DNA from 4 places in the Paenibacillus sp. J22R67 genome. Region 3 is predicted to be linked to each of the others. Evidence: riboswitches for the same ligand, from Rfam matches in the RefSeq annotation. Region 3 holds a riboswitch; each other region holds the start of a gene.
What was found. A riboswitch is a leader RNA that binds a small molecule or an ion and turns the genes downstream of it on or off. The one in region 3 is predicted to bind cyclic di-GMP.
Positions count from the first base shown of each region.

Region 1 (3,144 bases), on a different contig from region 3:
TTTATCGGCGGTAACTTATCGGACCGATTCGGTAGACGTATCATTATGCTGGCTGCACTATTTGGATGGGCGGTTGTGTTTGTAGGCTTCAGTATCGTGAAACTACCTGTTTTGTTCATGATGCTGAACATGCTTAACGGCTTGTGCCGCTCCTTCTACGAACCAGTATCTCAAGCTTTGATGGCGGATTTGACCGAGCCGGCCAAGCGACTCAGTGTGTTTTCAATGAGATACATGGCTATTAATGTGGGGGTTGCTGTAGGACCATTATTAGGCGCTTTTTTTGCGACGATGGACGGGTCACTACCGTTTCTACTGACTGGAATCGTTTATTTTCTTTATGCAGTTACACTTTATATTCTCCTCATCGTTTTTGGTATTAAGCAAATAGAAGGGGAGAAGAAACAACCGGTTACTTTTGTCGCCGCATTGCAGGTCATTCAACGTGATGTCACATTTCGCTACTATATTCTTGGCGGAATTATCGGGGCTATTGGCTACTCGCAAGTTATGGTGACACTATCGCAGTATTTGGAACAGAATTTCACTGAAGGTGTGAAGATGTTTGCAGTCCTTATGAGTGTCAATGCCATCGTGGTCATTGCGATGCAGATACCGCTTACACGGATTTTTAATAAGTACTCGCCACTTGTAGCGATTATATTTGGCAATTTGATGTTTGCGTTAGGGGATACCGGTTTTGCGTTCTCGCATTCCTTAGTTCCAATGATTGTTTCTATGGCGATTTTTACTCTAGGGGAGATTTTAAATTACCCTGCGGCAAACATGCTAATTGATAAGCTTGCACCCGAGCATATGCGAGGTACTTATTTTGGCGCACAAACCTTAACAAACGTTGGTCATTTTATGGGACCATGGGTGGGCGGATTTTTGCTTGTGGCGTACGGGGGCACGACGCTTTATGTAATCATCGCCTTTGTGACACTTGCGGGATCACTCTTTTACTGGAAAGGTGCCAATAATCTACAATCGCTCACGAAAAATAGGTCGAAAAAAGAAATTTTTTGATAGATATTGCAAAATTAGTTCTTGCGAACTATACGATTTCAAAACAACTTCCCTTATTCTTGAGAGTGTAGTTATTTCTTGCAAAAGAACTCACAACACATCTCGACAATGGCAAAACTGACGAAAGTCAGTGACGCAAAGCTACAGGGGCTACCTTGTTCTGTAATGGACTCGTTGCCAGCCAGCTGCCGAACGATTGGGTATTCAACTTAGAGCCCCCTCCGATCGGTACACTATGGTGGGGTTTTTCTCTGTCATAACTTTCATAATCTATGGATAAAAGGAGGACCAAGCAGCATGCAGTCTGAATTACATGAAGAGCAAAAAGTAACATCACTTTGCGGCAATCATGTTGCCCGTTTGGTGCCATCCTCGGATGGACCAAAGCTACTGATTAATTTAGAAGAATACGCGCTTAATGAAGCATGTTGGGATGTTGAAATGTTTCAGGGGAGAAGCAACAGCATTTTGATTTTCTACTGGAAAGGTGAAGTTAAGCTTTCCGTGAAAATGCCTCCAATGCCTCAAATTGAAGCATTTATGACTAGACTTTATCAAATCCTGACATCCAAATTAAGAACGGTTCAGCCCATCTAGGCGAACTGTTCTTTTTTTTATCCGAAATGCCCTTACGACAAAATGATTGTCACAAATCGATGGGTGCTGATATAATGGAACACATAGCCATACATAGTTCTTAAGTACTATTTAGTAGGGGGATTTGCGTTATGAGATTAATTACGCGTTCGGATTTTGACGGTTTAGTATGCGCAATGCTTTTCAAAAAGCTAAACATGGTCGATGAAATGAAATTCGTTCATCCCAAAGATATGCAGGATGGTTTGATCGAGGTTACCGAGAACGATATTTTGGCGAATGTGCCTTATGTTGCAGGTTGTGGATTATGGTTTGATCATCACTCCAGCGAACTTGAGCGGATGGGTGAAAAGGTAGCATTCAAAGGGGAAACGCGGATTGCGCCTAGTGCAGCACGCGTCGTTTACGATTATTACGGAGGGCAAGAAACCTTCGGTGATATTGACGATATTATGCTTGGCGTAGATAAAGCAGATGCGGCACAATTCAGTAAAGAAGATATTTTGAACCCAAGTGGCTGGGATTTATTGTCGTTTATTATGGATGCTCGGACGGGTTTAGGACGTTACCGGGATTACCGAATTAGCAACTATCAGCTTATGGAAGAGCTTGTGGATCACTGCGCCGTGATGACAGTCGATCAAATTATGGAGCTTCCGGACGTGAAGGAGCGGGTGAAGCGGTATTATGAACTAGATGCTCTGTACCGTGAAATGCTTGAAAAGCATACGTATACGGAAGGAAACGTGATCATTACCGATCTTCGAGATGTTGAAACGATCTATCCAGGCAACCGATTCATGGTTTACGCGCTTTATCCAGAGCAGAATGTATCCATTTGGATCGTGGACGGACGCAATAAACAAAATTGTGTATTTGCATGCGGGCACAGCATCGTGAATCGTACGTCCCAAACGAATATCGGGACTTTGATGCTCCAAAATGGCGGAGGTGGTCACCAGGCAGCAGGTACTTGTCAGGTAGAATATGCACAATCAGAGAAAATTTTGAAGAAAATTGTTGAAACCATGCGAATAGACGGATAAAATATAATAAACGAGCCGCAGGATGGGGAGTTTCTCCCGGAATGCGGTTTATTTACGGAGTGGGAGGCGTGTTAGTGAACATCGATCGCATTCATCATGTGGCTATTATTAGCTCGAATTACGAACGGTCGAAGCATTTCTATGTTGATTTACTTGGAATGACCATCGTAAATGAGACGTACCGGGCAGAACGCGATTCCTATAAGCTGGATTTGCGCATAGGACAAACGGACCAGCAGATCGAATTGTTTTCGTTTCCTAATCCACCAGTAAGAGTGAATAAGCCAGAGGCGCGTGGGCTTCGGCACTTAGCTTTTGTAGTTGGGGATATGGACGTAAGCGTGAAAGAACTAGAGAGCAAGGGAATTACGGTCGAACCGGTACGAATTGATCCCATAACAGGCGATCGGTATACGTTTTTTGCAGACCCGGATGGACTCCCGTTAGAGTTGGTGGAACATGCCGAATGATG
Region 1 is NZ_JCAUAX010000003.1:588,080-591,223, forward strand. It holds gene AC58VC_RS14635 (MDR family MFS transporter) at 1-1,029, shown strand, start outside; cyclic di-GMP riboswitch class I at 1,130-1,222, shown strand; gene AC58VC_RS14640 (hypothetical protein) at 1,327-1,626, shown strand; gene AC58VC_RS14645 (exopolyphosphatase) at 1,758-2,672, shown strand; gene gloA2 (SMU1112c/YaeR family gloxylase I-like metalloprotein) at 2,714-3,142, shown strand.
Region 1: it holds a riboswitch for cyclic di-GMP, as region 3 does, so the genes downstream of both, AC58VC_RS14640 (hypothetical protein) here and AC58VC_RS35860 (transglutaminase-like domain-containing protein) in region 3, are expected to answer to the same signal.

Region 2 (3,144 bases), on a different contig from region 3:
ACTGCGCCAAAGAGAATAAGGTGTTTATTCACCCCTTTGATGATATTCGCACGATTGCGGGACAAGGCACTGTAGGTCTGGAGATCATGAATCAGATGTCCGATACGCCGGACTTTATCTTTGCGACCATCGGCGGCGGCGGTCTTGTAGCTGGTGTGGCGACTTATGTCGACAGCGTTTCTCCGCGTACTAAGATTATTGGCGTTGAACCTGAAGGTGCCGCCAGTATGCAGGAGTCGCTCAAGCAGGGTAAAGTCGTGACCCTCTCTACGATTGAGAAGTTTGTCGACGGCGCAGCTGTGAAGCAGGTAGGTGAGCTTACCTTTGAAATATGCAAAGAGAAGCTGGACGATATCGTTGTTATCCCTTCAGGCAAGGAATGTACGACGATTCTGGAGCTCTACAATAACAATGCCATCGTTATCGAGCCTGCAGGCGCTCTTCCGGTTGCGGCGCTTGATGCTTACCGGGATCAAATTCGCGGCAAGAACGTGGTTTGCATCATCAGCGGTGGTAATAATGACATAGACCGGATGCAGCAAATCAAAGAAAGATCGCTCGTGTATGAAGGCTTGAAGCACTACTTTATTCTCAATTTCCCTCAGCGCGCGGGCGCTTTGCGTGAGTTTTTGGAGGAAGTTCTTGGGCCGACGGACGATATTACCCGCTTTGAGTATACGAAAAAGAATAATCGGGATGATGCTCCAGCACTAGTCGGTATCGAATTGAAAAATAAAGATGATTATGAAGGTCTTATTGAGCGTTTGTCACGTAAGGACTATGGTTACATTGAAATTAATAAAGATCCGAAACTTTTTAATCTGCTAATTTAAGTAAAAATAGCCAGAGTAGAAACAGTTGTGATATAGTTAATTAGTCCTGCTTTTTGTTTTTTTACCTGAATATCGTAAAAGGCAAACTTGCCGAAAGGTAAGGACGCAAAGCTCCGGGTCTTAGGTTGCACCCGCAACGATGATGGCTGGGCTGCCGACAGGAGCAATTTACCGATACAGGTACGCCTACGGCTATTCCAAATGGAATAGCCTTTTTTGATGACTGGAATGGAGGTTCCCCCCCAATGAGAAGCCTTTTTTTAAAGTGGATCCAACAGACGCAAGCACAGGAACTCCGCAATTTGAGCATACTGGGTTTCTTTCTGCTGACGGCCAATCTACTTGCCGCTGCTTCTTTTACATTTACTCCGAAGATTATCGTGTTCGTTCTCATTCAAGCGCTCATTTGCTTCTTTTTTGCCATTTGTATCCGTCGCCTGCGGCTTAATGGAATCGAACAGGAGGAGAAGAGTAAGCAGTTAGCTTATCTAGCCTACCATGATACATTAACGGGATTACCGAATCGACGGCTGTTTGAGGACCGCTTGAAACGCGTGCTCGTTCATGCTCAGCGCTATGACCAGCTTGCAGCTGTTGTATTTCTCGACATGGACAAATTCAAGGAAGTCAATGATGTATTTGGCCATGCCTCTGGCGATCAGCTCATTCGTTTGGCTGCTGAGAGGTTGCTAGGTTGTCTGCGTGGATCGGATACGGTGTACCGGCAGGGCGGCGATGAGTTTATTATTTTGCTTGAATCTTTCACCAAACCTGAAGATGTTAGAGTAGTGGCTACACGTATTCAAAATGTGCTCGATGAACCCTTTATCCTGGATGGAAAAACCATTACGATAACCGCTAGTATGGGGATTGCGTTGTATCCATTAGATGGCACTCGGCCTGAACAGCTTCTTCAACGTGCAGATGAAGCGATGTACGAGGCCAAAAACCATGAGAATGCTAATCGCTTTAAATTCTATGCGTCGGACATTGATACAATGGTGAAGAGCAAAGCTCACATGGAGAACGAACTCCGTCTGGCTTTAGAGCAGGAACAGTTCGAATTACAGTATCAGCCGCAATATGAAATCGCAGGTCGTAAGCTCATCGGCACAGAGGTCAGCCTTTACTGGGAGAAGGGGAGCAAGCAGCTGCGTAAGCTCATGGATTGGCGGAAAGCTGCGGACGAACTGGGATTCATGGTGCCTATTGGCAAATGGGCGTTTCAAACCGCATGCAAGCAGATGAAAGCTTGGCAGGATGCCGGCCAAGAGCCTCTTAGAATGACGTTCGCGATTCAATCTTCACAGTTCAAAGATGATCATTTCATTGCCTATATAGCTGATGTGCTGCAAGAAATAGGGATTGATCCCAGTCTGGTCGAACTAGACCTTACGGAGAGCATTACATCTTCGAACGTGCAAGAAGCGAGCAAGAAGCTGACGATGTTGAAAAAGCTTGGCGTGCGCATTGCCATGGATGACTTGTGTACGGGGCTATTTACACGCAGCGGATTAGAGGGTATGCCGCTAGATAGTGTGAAACTGGACAGCACGCTGATCAGAGATCTTGTCGATGATGACGAGAATCAACAGCTTGCTGCTGCCATTGTCCGGATGGCTCACCGATTAGGGTTGAATTTAATCGCGAAAGGTGTCGAAACGGAAGAACAGTTCGAGTACCTGAAATTTCTGCAATGTACGGAGGTGCAAGGAAAACTGTTCAGCAGTCCGCTATCCCCTGCTCAATTCCTGACATTGATGACCGAAAAAAATTAAAAATAGGTCATCTAGATTTTATTGACCGGCGGTAGTATAATAAATAATTGGGGCTTAAAACCTATATTGTGGGGCTTTACAAAAAGACCATGTCAACTTGGTTAACATCACGAATTATGCTCATTTACTGTATGGATTGCTTTTCACTTAAGTTTCTAAGTGATACACTCGGTCTATGATCAGACATACATAGTTTAACTGAATTTGGTCAACCTAGAATGTGGGATTTAAGGTACAATTTTAAATTTATTTTGGGGGTAAAGATGATGAAAAAAGTATTCACAACAGCGTTAATGGCTGTCACTGTTTCCGCGGTTGCTTTGACAGGTTGCGGAGCCAAAAAAGAAGAAACAAAACCGGCCGCTTCCGCGTCTCCAGCTGCAAGTGCAGCGGCATCTGCAGCACCAAGCAATAACAGCGGTAAAGATATCAAAATCGGCATGGTAACAGACATTGGCGGCGTAAATGATAAATCCTTTAACCAAAGCGCATGGGAAGGTTTGCAACAACTGAAAAAGTCAACTGGCGCAAAC
Region 2 is NZ_JCAUAX010000009.1:255,858-259,001, forward strand. It holds gene ilvA (threonine ammonia-lyase IlvA) at 1-833, shown strand, start outside; cyclic di-GMP riboswitch class I at 904-992, shown strand; gene AC58VC_RS28495 (putative bifunctional diguanylate cyclase/phosphodiesterase) at 1,079-2,611, shown strand; gene AC58VC_RS28500 (BMP family lipoprotein) at 2,878-3,144, shown strand, end outside.
Region 2: it holds a riboswitch for cyclic di-GMP, as region 3 does, so the genes downstream of both, AC58VC_RS28495 (putative bifunctional diguanylate cyclase/phosphodiesterase) here and AC58VC_RS35860 (transglutaminase-like domain-containing protein) in region 3, are expected to answer to the same signal.

Region 3 (3,144 bases):
TGCACCTGAACCGTTGCAGAAGCGGAAACAGCTTCTTTATTGCTTCCTTTGAACGTTGCTGTATTCACGAAAGTCTCTTTATTAGAATCCGTTATTGTCGTCGTAAATTGAATGCGATATGCCTTGGTAATCGGACTTTCCGCGAAATGAATAGCTAGATTTTGTCCCGTTATATCAACTGTATATTGGCTTGCATCCACCAATGCTCCCTGTACCACAGTTCCATCTAGATGAACTCCTAGTTCATAAACAGCCACCGTAACAGGAACAGATAGACCTGCCGGGATAGGATCCGTTACCACCGCATTCTGAACAGAATCCAGTTTCTTATTCACATCAACAGTCCAGTTAATATCCTTGGAATTGAACCCTGCAGATACTCCCTTTTTATCAATTGTTGAGCTGACCGTCGGTCGAAAATGAAGAGTGAAAATCTGATCGCCTGAATTAACCGGTATGGTAATATTGACAATCGTGCTTTCGGTTAGTTGGCTCTTATCTATTTGCGTTTTGAAGGTGAGCGTACCATGTACATTATCATGACTTTCTATATAGTCGTTAAAGGTGATCACCACTTGATGACTAGTCCGATCAACATGGAATGTTCCTAACTGATCCTGTCCCATCACTAGGCCACCGCTGATATCATTAAAAAGTAAGAATTGCTGCGGCAGATGAAAGGAATACGTATCGCCGCTATGATACAGACCGTTCGGCAGAGACCACGTGTAGTCCAGCTGTATCTTGGAGTTCGGATCGTAAACGTCACCGGTCACGACCTGCCCTGCACTGTCATATACAGCCATGGTCACACTGTCTATAATGTTCTCGTTAATGGTGTTCGCACTGGCCACCGTTCCAACGCCAATCCCGTAAATACTCTGCATAAGAATTAAAAATGTAATTAGCAGCGTACTCATTTTTTTCCTCAACATCATTATTCAAACCTCCATTCACAAATTGATTCTTGTAGAGAATATTTGTTTATGCCTTATGTAAAAGATACAAGTCGTATCATTATTAATAGTATATGATACGACCTGTATTGTAAATCAGTGGAATTTATATTTCTTCACAAAAAATAACAAACAAAAAAACCTGCACTCAGTTATGAGTACAGGTTACTTTCCTATCTTAATATATTCTGGCTACTTTATAATTAGCACTGTTTTTTTCTAACTCAACCGCTTCACCAGCTTGTACATGCACAGCATCGTATGTGGTATCAATTGTCACCCATTCATTACGTTCCTTCAAGAAAACTTGATTCCACGCATGATAGGTCTCAGGATCGTGTATCTCATACCCCATAACAAGACGGGTTGGAATGCCTTCACTTCTTGCCATTGCAGCAAAAGTAGAAGAAAAATCGTAGCAGATTCCTTCGGAAGCTTCGTAAATCACATCCAGATCAGGTACATAACTATCTGCAACGGTTCGGGCTTTCTTATAGTCATACTTAAAATGGGTCGTGATATAACCGTAAATGGCCTTTATTTTATCCATATCCATTTCTTTATCGCCCGCTATTTGCTTAGCCTGAACGACTGCTTTCGACTCCATATTCCAATTAATCAGTGGAATGGCCTGTAGAAAGACTGCGTTCTCGTCTTCCATCTCCAAATCTATTTGTTCTTGCGCAACCACTTTATATTTATTCGGTCCTATGGACTCACCAATCACCACGCTGTATGCGCCATTGCCAAGCTGCAAAGGGTACTGATCTCCCTCAGCGAAAGTGTAGTCATATTTGACATTCCCACTCATGATTCGGACGAGAACCTTGGTACTTTTCGCTCCTTCATAGTTGACCGAGATAATCCCTTTATTCAGAGCAACTTTGTCAATAATAGGCGAGGTGGAAGCTGCCAATATCCCTTGCGGGGCAAGACTGCTGCCTAGTATCGCGGCAAGAATTGCTAGTCTGACTGGTTTCTTAAACACAAGAAATCTCCTTTCGGTAACTGGCTGCCAACTTAGTTCTACTAAGGAAGGCCCTTTAGCTTTGCGTCTCTAGTTTTCGCTAGATTTGCCTTTATCGGAGAAAAAGCACCGAATCCTTATACAGCAATCTTAACATAGGCTCGTACCTCTGAATAGACAAAATATTACATGTTTTATTTCTCGGATGGCACCAGGATCCCCTTAATCGCAATTCGGTGAGTCGGATTTTCCATAGGATGGCAAGTAATTAGCGTAATCTCCCGATCTTTGCCGTTACCTTTGAGCACCCAGACGTCTTCCGGGAGGACGTACTGCTTATCAACAACTCTATAGACATACTTTTTATTCCCGGTATCTACTTCGACTAAATCTCCTTCGGTGACTTCATCTAATCGATTGAAGTTTTTCCCATAGGTCAGATTTCGATGGCCTGCAATCGCATAATTGCCAATTGCCCCTGCTTTACCGGTATTGGCGATGCTAGCAACGGATACTTTTAAATTATTCACCGTAGCATCCGTTAGTATAGGCAGCTTGAGGTCTATTTTATCGATGATGAGAACACCTTCCATGTTCTTGGGCATCGCTACAGGCTTCGGCGTCGCTGCGACGGCCACAGGGACAGGCGGCATCTGGCTACTTGTCGGCGCAGCCTCAACCTCAGGAGCAGGAAGAGGTGGAGCCACGACAGGCACATCCACCAGCGGTGATTCCTCTGGCTCAACAACAGCCTGATCCATCATTTGTAGATTGTCCTCCCATTGCTTCAAAATCTTCTGCTGCTGAAAGCTCTCATATCGGTCGTTAGCCATCGGATACAAGAAAATGATAATCCCAAGAATGATACATAACAGTGAAAGCTTTTTTCTAATCACCAGAGGTACCTGCCTTTCTCGTGGATCTCATGCGCAAGCACGCATTCCCGAAAAATCAAACCATTATTTTCCTTATTTCTATTCTATACGGTTGCATGAATCCCTTCCCTAAGGTCTGTCAAAACTGTTCATGCCGACGCAGTCTGAGCAAAGAGAATATTGTCATTAAAAAAGCTTAAAAAGCCTGCTTAATCGCAGGCTTTTCACTACTACTAATAACGCCTTATAGGACAGCAGCTTATATGTCGTCAGCTAATTAACTGACCGTTTTTGGACGCTCCATGCGCGTAATCCCCGGCCAGCGGAATGTCGCCCACTCCGGCTG
Region 3 is NZ_JCAUAX010000019.1:40,352-43,495, reverse strand. It holds gene AC58VC_RS35865 (collagen binding domain-containing protein) at 1-938, opposite strand, end outside; gene AC58VC_RS35860 (transglutaminase-like domain-containing protein) at 1,135-1,944, opposite strand; cyclic di-GMP riboswitch class I at 1,957-2,044, opposite strand; gene AC58VC_RS35855 (class D sortase) at 2,118-2,819, opposite strand; gene spoIIE (stage II sporulation protein E) at 3,076-3,144, opposite strand, start outside.

Region 4 (3,144 bases), on a different contig from region 3:
CGAGATGATTCGAACATCCGGCCTACAGTTTAGGAAACTGTTGCTCTATCCTGCTGAGCTACGGGCGCATGGCAAAGATTATGATAGCACGAAGCCTTATGTGGCGCAACCTTTGAGTGGCAAGATTTAGCGTGTAATTGAATTTCGCTGATTACATCGTGCGACGGGGAACTACAGAGCGCTATTTGAGCCAAAAACGCAGATCCCTGGATCAGACGGAACTACAGGGTCCTATTCAGCCGAGATAGCTAACATTACGGCTAAAAACGCTGAAATTGCGGACCACAGTTCCTCTTCCTCGCTGAAATGATCAATATCCAGAGAATAGCGGCCTATAGTTCCCGCCCGTTCGCACAAGGGGATGTCACCGCTTACGAAATTTGTTCGCACAACCGTTTACTCCTTGCCGCGCAGCTTGCGGAAAAACTGTGTCAGCATAGTCGCGCACTCTTCTTGCAGCACGCCGCTGACCACATCGACCCGGTGATTGAACCGGTCCTCCTGCAGCAAGTTCATCAACGTTCCCGCGCAGCCAGCCTTGGGATCGGTTGTGCCGTAGATCACCTGCGGAACGCGCGCTTGGACAATCGCGCCCGCACACATCGGGCAAGGCTCTAACGTGACGTAGAGCCTGCAGTCAAGCAGTCGCCACGCTTGCAAATGCTCGCTAGCTTGCTTAATAGCAATCATTTCAGCATGGGCAAGTGGATCCAGTGTAGTTTCACGAAGATTATAGCCGCGGCCAATAATTTGCCCTTGATGGACAACAACGGCACCAATCGGCACTTCGCGAATGGCTTCGGCTTTACGTGCTTCTTCTATAGCTGCTTTCATCCAAGGAATATGCTCCATATATTCATCCACAGGGGGACACCTCACTAAAAATAATCTTATCCACATGTGAACAAAGGATCGAACAAATATTCGTTGTTAACAACCTGTGGATAACAATGTGTATAACTTAAAAAGTTGTGGATATTTATTTCTTTTTTCATTCATACAACAAATACATGATGTATGCAAGAGAATTAGTTGATAATGGGGAAATCCAACCGTATAATGAGAGGTAATGTAGGTCTTTTAGACCATATAGCACGATATTGTACGACAAAGCATGACATTCATGCAGGGTTCGATAATGGCAAACTTGCCGAAAGGTAAGGACGCAAAGCCGAGGGTCTACGGTTCCTATGGAACTACGACAGCCTGGTTACCGAAAATCGATGCTTTTTAGGTTGAGGTAATAGGCTGTCCCAGACAAAAGGGGCAGTCTATTTTTTATATGGAAATCGAGGGAGGGTTGATCAACAAATGGTCAGCAAAGAAAAGTCAGCGAAATACGGCAGCAAGGAAGGCTACGACGCTGATGTGATGATTGACAGCAAAGCTATGCTGAGCAAGGATGATTTCGTAGCCACTGGCGTATTGACCTACGCACTCGGTGACATTATTGAAGTGGAGCTGCCGGAATATGACGTTTTTGCGCTGGGAGATAAGTGTAAAATGACGGTATACACGAAATCCGGGCTGTTTGTTATGGATACGACAGTTGTGGCCAAAGATCGGGGCTCATTAATTGTCCTGAATCCTCCTGAAAACCGTAGGAAGTTTACGGAAAAGCGGGAGTTCCCCCGCGTAGATGTGAAGAATGAAGGGCTTATTTTCGGGCTTCAAGATAAAAACAAGAAACTTAAACATCAGTTTGAAACACCGATGCGGTTTTCTATCAAAAATCTATCCGTTAATGGCCTGGGATTCACAATTAATGAAAATGTGATGCTAGAAAAAGTTATTCAGAAGAATTCCCAACTTGAAGTTGAGTTGATTTTGGGCTTTTTGGTGCCATGTACAATGGAAATTGTTCGGCAAGAAAAAACGAATGACGGCTATTATTACGGGGCAAGTTTTATCAGCATCCCAGACGAGAAAACGAACGCGCTGCGCGGATTTATTTTAAAAAATCAGATTGAAACCTACTTCGTCCAGAAGCAGGAAAATGAAACAAAAAAAGCACTGGAAAAAAAGTCTGCAGCTAATCAGTAGCCTACAGGCTTTTTTTTGCGTTCCAAGTACTATATAATAAGAAGGATGATTTTCGAAAATTAAGGAGTTGTAACTACGATGGCTTTGAAAGCAGGTATCGTCGGTCTACCGAACGTAGGAAAATCGACATTGTTTAATGCAATTACACAGGCGGGGGCAGAATCTGCAAACTATCCGTTCTGTACGATAGATCCGAATGTTGGGGTAGTTGAAGTACCGGACGAGAGATTGCAGAAGCTGGTAGAGATGATTGTCCCTAAAAGCATTGTTCCGACAGCCTTTGAATTCGTTGATATTGCGGGTTTGGTGAAGGGCGCGAGCAAGGGTGAAGGGCTTGGAAATAAATTTTTGGCACACATTCGTGAAGTGGATGCTATTGTGCATGTTGTCCGTTGTTTTGAGGATGATAATATTACTCACGTTTCCGGTAAAGTAGACCCGATTGGCGATATCGAGACGATTAATCTTGAACTGATCTTGGCTGACATTGAGTCTGTTGAGAAAAAGATCGAGCGCTCCCGCAAAAACCTGAAAGGCGGCGACAAGAAAGTTGTAGCCGAGGTTGAGTGTCTGGAACGCATCAAGGAAGCACTTTATAACGATCTGCCGGCGCGTAGCATCGATTTGAGCGATGATGAGAAGCTGCTCGTCCGCGACCTTCACTTGCTGACAATGAAGCCTGTTCTTTATGCAGCCAACGTGAGCGAAGACGAAGTATCCACAGCAGATGAGAATCCATTCGTCAAAATCGTTAAGGAGTACGCGGAGAAAGAAAACAACGAAGTTGTTTCGATCAGCGCAAAGGTGGAATCCGAGATTGCTGAGCTCGAAGAAGAAGAAAAAGCGATGTTCCTCGAAGAGTTGGGACTTCAAGAGTCCGGCTTGAATAGATTGATTAAAGCAGCTTATCGCAAGCTTGGCTTGTATACGTATTTTACAGCTGGGGTGCAGGAAGTTAGAGCTTGGACGATCCGTAAAGGAACGAAAGCTCCTCAAGCGGCTGGCGTAATTCATACCGATTTCGAGCGTGGATTTATTCGTGCCGAGGTTGTATCTTATACGGATTTGGTAACGGCTGGCTCCATGAATGGCGCGAAGGAA
Region 4 is NZ_JCAUAX010000012.1:24,200-27,343, forward strand. It holds tRNA gene AC58VC_RS31415 (tRNA-Arg) at 1-68, opposite strand, end outside; gene AC58VC_RS31420 (hypothetical protein) at 232-390, opposite strand; gene tadA (tRNA adenosine(34) deaminase TadA) at 397-852, opposite strand; cyclic di-GMP riboswitch class I at 1,131-1,218, shown strand; gene AC58VC_RS31430 (PilZ domain-containing protein) at 1,312-2,043, shown strand; gene ychF (redox-regulated ATPase YchF) at 2,122-3,144, shown strand, end outside.
Region 4: it holds a riboswitch for cyclic di-GMP, as region 3 does, so the genes downstream of both, AC58VC_RS31430 (PilZ domain-containing protein) here and AC58VC_RS35860 (transglutaminase-like domain-containing protein) in region 3, are expected to answer to the same signal.